Roseimicrobium gellanilyticum: one gene and its partner. The protein of the gene in region 1 binds, or shares a complex with, the protein of each later gene. Links are inferred from orthologs where the notes say so. Each region holds a gene or a part of one and is shown in the gene's direction. Other genes may lie near its edges.

Region 1 (3,048 bases):
ATGGTATCTCCCAGGATCAGTCCCCGCAGGAAACCGTGGACTCCTTTCGCAAGACCACGGACTGGGGGTTCCGCATTTTGATGGGATTTATGGCGATTGTTATTGCGCCTGTCACGGAGGAGTTGATCTTCCGGGGGTTTGTGTATGGAGTAGCCAAGCGCTTCACGGACCGTTGGTTTGCCACCATCTTCTCCGCAGTCATGTTCGCCATCGTCCATTTCCACGTTGGAACCGCGCCGGAATTGTTTGTCCTCGGCCTGGGCTTTGCTGTGGCGTACGAGCAGACGGGAAGCCTGTTGGTGCCCGTCTTCATGCACATGTTTTTTAATGCCTGGAACATTTTCCTGATGGCTGCGGCTGCTGCCTTTTCCTGAGATTCCAACCATGTCGACTGTTTCCGAGATTGGAGAGAACCGCCTGGTGCAACTGCTCACTGAGAAGTTGCCGGGGCGTGAGGACGTGGTGAAAGGCGTGGGTGACGATTGTGCTGTGGTACTACCCGCGCCGCGTGGGTGGCTTCAACTGCTGAAGACGGATTGTGTGGTGGAAGGTGTGCATTTCCTCCGTGAGCACGCTCCCGAGCAGGTGGGGTGGAAAGCCATGGCTCGTGTGGTGAGCGACATCGCCTCCATGGCCGGAGAGCCCCAGCATGCGCTCGTCACGCTGGTGCTCCCGCCCGACACGCAGGTGTCATGGGTGGAGCGGCTCTATGATGGTCTGCAGCGTTGCGCGAACCTCTTCAACATCGCTCTCGTGGGTGGAGAGACCTCGTCAGGAAATCAACTGGTGATCTCCGTGAGCCTCGCCGGGAGGGTGAAAACCACGCGCTGCGCCCGCCGTGACGGTGCGAGAGAAGGCGATGCCATCATGGTCACGGGAAAGCTCGGTGGTTCGCAAGGGGGGCACCATCTCACCTTCATCCCGCGTCTCTCGGAGGCTGACTGGCTGGCGGACAATGCCCGGCTGCATGCGATGATGGACATCAGTGATGGCCTCGCCAAGGACCTGCCGCGCATGGCGTTGGCCAGTGGGGTGGAGTTCGTGCTGGAGGAAAGTTCCCTCCCTGTGCATCTTGGTTGCACGCGTGAACAGGCATGGAGCGACGGGGAGGACTATGAGTTGCTGCTTGCCGTGCCGCTGAGAGCCGCCCGACGGCTTGAGAGCGCATGGAGCCGGAAGTTTCCTGAAACGCCGATGACCTGCATCGGCAGGTTTGTCCCGGTAGGTCACGGGGTGAAGCCCTCTTTTGCCGGGCATGGCTGGGATCATTTTGGACCGGCAAGATGACAGCGCGGCTCGCACAGGTGGAAGACACGGTGGCTTGGGGGCGAGAACTGGCATCGACCTTGAAATCCGGGGAAATCGTTGCGCTCGTGGGCAACCTCGGTGCCGGCAAGACGCATGCCACCAAGGGCATCGTGGCCGGGCTTGGGAGCGATGCGGAGGTGAGCAGCCCCACGTTTACCCTGGTGCATGAATACGAAGGCGGCAGGCTTCCGGCATTCCACTTCGATTTCTACAGGCTCGATGCCGCGCAGGAAGTGCTGAACATCGCGTGGGATGACTATCTGGATGGTGGTGGCGTGGTCATCGTGGAATGGGCCGACCGCTTTCCGGAACTGATCCCTGATGGGGCCCGGTGGTTTCATTTTGAAATCCTGCCTGACGGCGCGCGGCAGGTGGTGGAAAGGTGATGCTTGAGCCTTGCCATGCCTGACTGTGTTCTTGCCATCGAAACCTCCACCCCTCGCGGCAGCGTGGCGGTGGTGAAAGGTGACGCGACTGTGGTGTACGAGCACAGCTTCTCGTCCGAACGTTCGCACAACTCGCAGCTCTTTGAGCCCTTGCGGGAAGCACTGGAGAAGTGCGGAGACGACTTGCGCGCGATTGTCGTGGGGACTGGTCCGGCGTCTTATACCGGTGTGCGCATCGGCATTGCTGCGGCGCAAGGTGTGGCCATGTCTCGTGGCGTTCCGTTGATTGGGTTGCCTTCGGTGCTGGCACCGGAGGTGGATGGTGGGGTGGGTGACAGGTTTGTCGTGTGTGGCGATGCGCGGCGTGGGAAGTATTTCGTGGCGGAGGTGCGTGGTGATGAACTGGTGGGCGAAGTGGTCACCATGGATGCAGATGCTTTCCGCGAGAAGCATGCGGCACGAGGAATGGATACACCCTGGTACACCTATGATGGCAAGGTGCCGCTTGGGCTGGAGGATGTGATGTGTGTCATGCCCTCGGCGATTGGACTCGCGGAGATTGCTGCGGGGATGGTGGAGGATGAGATTGCCGAACTGGCGAAACGGGCGCTGGAGCCTGTCTATCTTGCGGAGGCGTATGTGACGCAGCCGAAAAGAAAGTAGTCCGCCGAGCCTTCGGCGGTCAGGGCGGCGGTGGGGGGGATGTGAGCCGACATCTTTGACGAATGCGGAAAGTAAGTGGCGGGTAGGAAAACCCGCCAGCCACTGTCCGGTCAGGAGACCCGACTTCCTGCAACTGACCGCCGAGGCTCGGCGGACTACTTTCTGCTTCGCCTCGCCTCACACTGCGTGCGAGGGCGCCTTCCAAAAGATCTCTTCGGAGGACTCCTCTACTTTCACAAAGAACGGTCCTCGCAGCGACTCGATAAATTTGTTGAGGCACTCGGGTGAATCTAGTTCCAAGCGAACATGGTGCATGTTGCCTTCTCGCTTTCTGGAAGCGCCGTGCACATAAGGCGCGCTGAGATAGTCCACAAAGCTGAAGGCGAAGTACGCGGCCTCATCCGACATCCATATCAGCTTCAGGAAGCACTCGAAACGCGATGAAGCACCCAGCTCTTCCTCCGCATCGCTTGTTTCTGCCTTAAGGCCGTCCCATCTGCCGTCATTGAAGCTGATGAGATAACTAGGACCAAAGACGTTCAACTCCTTCATCCGCTCCCTGAGTTGGTCACCGAAATCCGGTGCCGCATCATCCATGCGGGAGAGCACCCCAAAGAGCGCGAGCGCGCTCATGTTGTTCGCACACTCGCGGATAAGGCTATCCGTATCGATGTCATACACCACGCCGTCC
Region 2 (3,069 bases), on another replicon or contig:
GAGCGTCTCTGTCAGCATGAGCTGGGAGAAGGAGATGTAGTCTTCTCCAAAGGCAATCTCCATCGCACCCGCGAGACCCGCGAGGCGCGACCCCGCCTTCACCCCGATGGCACACACCACGGCCGCAGCCAGTGCCAGCCAGAAGGCGTTCAGCATTTTCGCCACCAGCAGCGAGGGTCCGGTGAGCATGTAGATCAAACTCACCATCGCCGGATACAGTGGCCGTTGAGCAGCAAAGCCACCCTCAAATCCTCGTCCCGCCGCCATGTTGATGGCCAGTTCATCCCAGCCTGCGGCATCTGAGTAGGGCACCCCTTTCACTGAGAAGCAGCCCTCGGAGTATTCCAACGCAGCAGGCAGGCGCCACAGCGTGGTGACCAGCGCCACGGCGAATACGGCGCCCACAACGGTCAGGGCGGACACAGCGTTCAGCTTGTCCGCCGCGTCTGCCGCCATCTTTCTCGCCTCAGGGTGCCTCGCGGCAGCCGTACCGCCAGCGACGAGCAGGAGAACGGAGATGACCCACCAACCTTCGCTCACGGGACGGGGCAGCAGCAGGGCCAGGCTCCGCACATAGGGCTCCGGGTTCTCATTTCCCGGCAGGGAAAAGTAGATGTAGTCCTTTTGAATCTTGTACGTGCCTTGTCCCTTCTCCACGATGGTGGAGGCATGCGGTACCCGGATGCCGGTGGGCACGCCATCTTTCAGGAACTGCACCTCATGCGCCGCCACGGAGCCGCGGCCCCACTCGGGCAGCTTGGTCTTCCAGGCAAAGCCGTCCTGCTTCAGCTTCTCTGCTGCCGGCATGGGCCAGATGCGCTGGGACAGGGTGCCGAATTGATCCTGCACCACGGCGGCCAGCAGGAGCAGCAGACCCAGAGCAGCAGTCGCGAGCGCGGTGAGCGCAGCCGGACGCGTCTCCCACCAAGTGGTTAGCGCGTGGGGCATGGGAGGAAGGACAAACACTTTTCCTTCATAGAGGGGCTAAGTTTGAGGTGCAAGATCGCTTTGTTTCAGAAGCATGGTATGCTCCCGGCCCCTTTCCCCTCATGCTTTCTGCCCGACTCCTTGCCCTCGAAACCTCTTGCGATGAGACTGCTGCGTCGGTGCTCACCGCGGAGGGTGCCGTGCTGAGCAGTGTGGTAGCCTCGCAAATCGAGGCACATCGCATTTATGGCGGTGTGGTGCCGGAGGTGGCCTCGCGCAATCATATCCTGCACATGCGCGCGCTGGTGGAGCAGGCGGTGGAGGAGGCTGGGGTCACGTTGAAGGACATCGGGGCTTTCGCCGCCACGAGTGGTCCCGGGTTGGTGAGTTCACTGCTCATCGGCAGCACCACTGCCAAGGCGCTCGCACTGGCGGAGGGGCGTCCCTTCCTCGCCATCAATCACCTGGAGGGACATCTTCTTTCGCCCTTCATGCCCACGGGTGAAAGTGCTCCGGAGACGCTGCCGGAGATTCCCCCACACGTGGCACTCATCGTAAGCGGAGGTCACACCATGTTGCTGCACGTGCGTGGCGTGGGGGATTACAAGCTACTGGGCCGCACCCGCGATGATGCAGCTGGCGAAGCCTTCGATAAAGTGGCGAAGATGCTCGGCCTGCCCTATCCCGGTGGACCGGAAATCGATCGCCGCGCGAAAGCAGGGCGTCGCGATGCCTATGATTTCCCGCGCAGCATGATGGAACGCGGCAGCAACGAATTCTCCTTCAGCGGGCTGAAGACCTCCGTGCTCTATCTCCTGCCGAAGGTGGACCTCACCTCGGAGCGGGTCATGGCGGATGTGTGCGCCTCCTTCCAGGAAGCCGTGGTGGAAGTGCTGGTGGAAAAGACCGTGCGCGCTGCGCGTGCCTGTGGGGAGAAGCTTGTCGCCGTAAGTGGCGGCGTGAGCTGCAACAGCCGTGTGCGCGAACTCTTCGCAAAACGCGCGAAGGACTTCGGCCTCACCCTCCAGCTCGCGGAACCAAGCTACAGCACGGACAACGCCGCCATGATTGGTTTCGCCGCCGTGCAGCGGTGGAAGGCGGGGTACTCTTCGCCGCTGGAGGTGGATGTGAATCCGAACTTGCCGCTGGTGGGTTAGTCATCCCAAAGCGGTCCCTTCCAAGGAGGGGCTTGTTTTGGCCGCCGTTGATGGTGGAGGTGCCGCACCGTTTTCTCATTGAGCTCGTGGTGCGCGTGTGCCTACCATGCGCCCATGAAATCCGGCAGCGCGCCCAAGGATGCAGCCTCCCTCATGGAGTGGCTCATGGACAAGTCCGTGAATGGCGCTGCGCCACTTTCCACTGCGGAGAATCTGGCGCAGGAGTACCTCATCGATGAATCCTACGCGGATGATGGCGCGCGCATCGATGCCCTCATCCAGTGGGAGACCACGAAAAACTTCACTGCGGGTTTCATCACCGGGCTGGGCGGCATTCTCACCATGCCCGTGAGTGTGCCGGCAGACATGCTGGCCTCCTGGCTTATTCAGGCACGCATGTCCGCGGCTATTGCGCGCATCTGTGGGTTCGACTTGGGTTCGGATCGCGTGCAGACCTTCATCCTTGCCAGTCTCGCCGGTGACGCTGTGAAGGACGTGGGCAAGGCTGCCGGTCTCGACCTCACGCAGGGTGTCACCAAGGCCATGATGAACAAACTCTCCGCCGAGGTGGTGGCGGAAGTGCAGGCACAGGTGGGGAAGCGACTGATGGCTGCCGCCGCGAAGAAAGGGGCTGCCAGCCTCGCCCGCGGCATTCCCCTGCTGGGAGGTGTGGTGGGTGGTGTCTTCGACGCCACAGCCTGCAATGTCGTGGGACGCACGGCGAAGGCGCTGTTCTATCCACGACGGAAGAGGCGCACGGCCTGACCCACGTAGGTCCGTGTCCCTTCGCGAGAATTGCCTTGGAAATACACTCGCGAAGGGACTCGCGAGCTACGTTATGGTGTCCTTGACACTTCCGCTTGTCTCATCGCAACATCCCCGCCATGACGCGTTTCCATTTCTCCACCACCCTGTGTGCTGCGGCCTTCGCGGCCATGTTCTGCACCTGCACCACCTCGTGGGCCAAGGACGATCGCAAGCCCGC

Evidence for each region.
Region 2: the proteins of tsaE (region 1) and tsaD are in contact, whole or in part, in a crystal structure (PDB 6N9A), measured with the Thermotoga maritima proteins. The link is inferred for Roseimicrobium gellanilyticum from one-to-one orthologs. Residues at the interface, in WP_004082108.1 of Thermotoga maritima: Leu37, Gly38, Lys46, Lys57, Val59, Lys60, Ser61, Thr63, Phe64, Thr65, Leu66, Met67, Val69, Pro71, Tyr82, Arg83, Leu84, Asp86, Asp88, Phe89, Asp93, Ile128, Asp130, Glu131, Arg134; in WP_004082750.1 of Thermotoga maritima: Cys10, Asp11, Arg49, His50, Leu82, Gly84, Gly135, Gly136, Glu154, Thr155, Leu156, Asp157, Asp158, Ser159, Glu162, Asp165, Lys166, Arg169, Leu170, Tyr175, Lys213, Thr214, Leu217, Tyr218, Gln221, Arg222, Asn324.

The regions. Positions count from the first base shown.
Region 1 is NZ_QNRR01000003.1:573,969-577,016, reverse strand. What follows is about bases 11-2,988. They hold tsaE (tRNA (adenosine(37)-N6)-threonylcarbamoyltransferase complex ATPase subunit type 1 TsaE), read left to right. Parts: upstream 11-1,283; coding sequence 1,284-1,694; downstream 1,695-2,988. Other genes in these bases: DES53_RS12135 (hypothetical protein), read right to left, coding at 2,535-2,988; tsaB (tRNA (adenosine(37)-N6)-threonylcarbamoyltransferase complex dimerization subunit type 1 TsaB), read left to right, coding at 1,710-2,357; DES53_RS12150 (thiamine-phosphate kinase), read left to right, coding at 385-1,287; DES53_RS12155 (CPBP family intramembrane glutamic endopeptidase), read left to right, coding at 11-374. Also shown: more of DES53_RS12155, read left to right, coding at 1-10; more of DES53_RS12135, read right to left, coding at 2,989-3,048. UniProt on the Escherichia coli protein: Required for the formation of a threonylcarbamoyl group on adenosine at position 37 (t(6)A37) in tRNAs that read codons beginning with adenine.
Region 2 is NZ_QNRR01000006.1:97,366-100,434, forward strand. Bases 68-3,066 are described here. They hold tsaD (tRNA (adenosine(37)-N6)-threonylcarbamoyltransferase complex transferase subunit TsaD), read left to right. Parts: upstream 68-1,049; coding sequence 1,050-2,084; downstream 2,085-3,066. Other genes in these bases: DES53_RS17140 (hypothetical protein), read right to left, coding at 68-948; DES53_RS17150 (EcsC family protein), read left to right, coding at 2,199-2,849; DES53_RS17155 (serine hydrolase domain-containing protein), read left to right, coding at 2,969-3,066. In the rest of the region: more of DES53_RS17140, read right to left, coding at 1-67; more of DES53_RS17155, read left to right, coding at 3,067-3,069.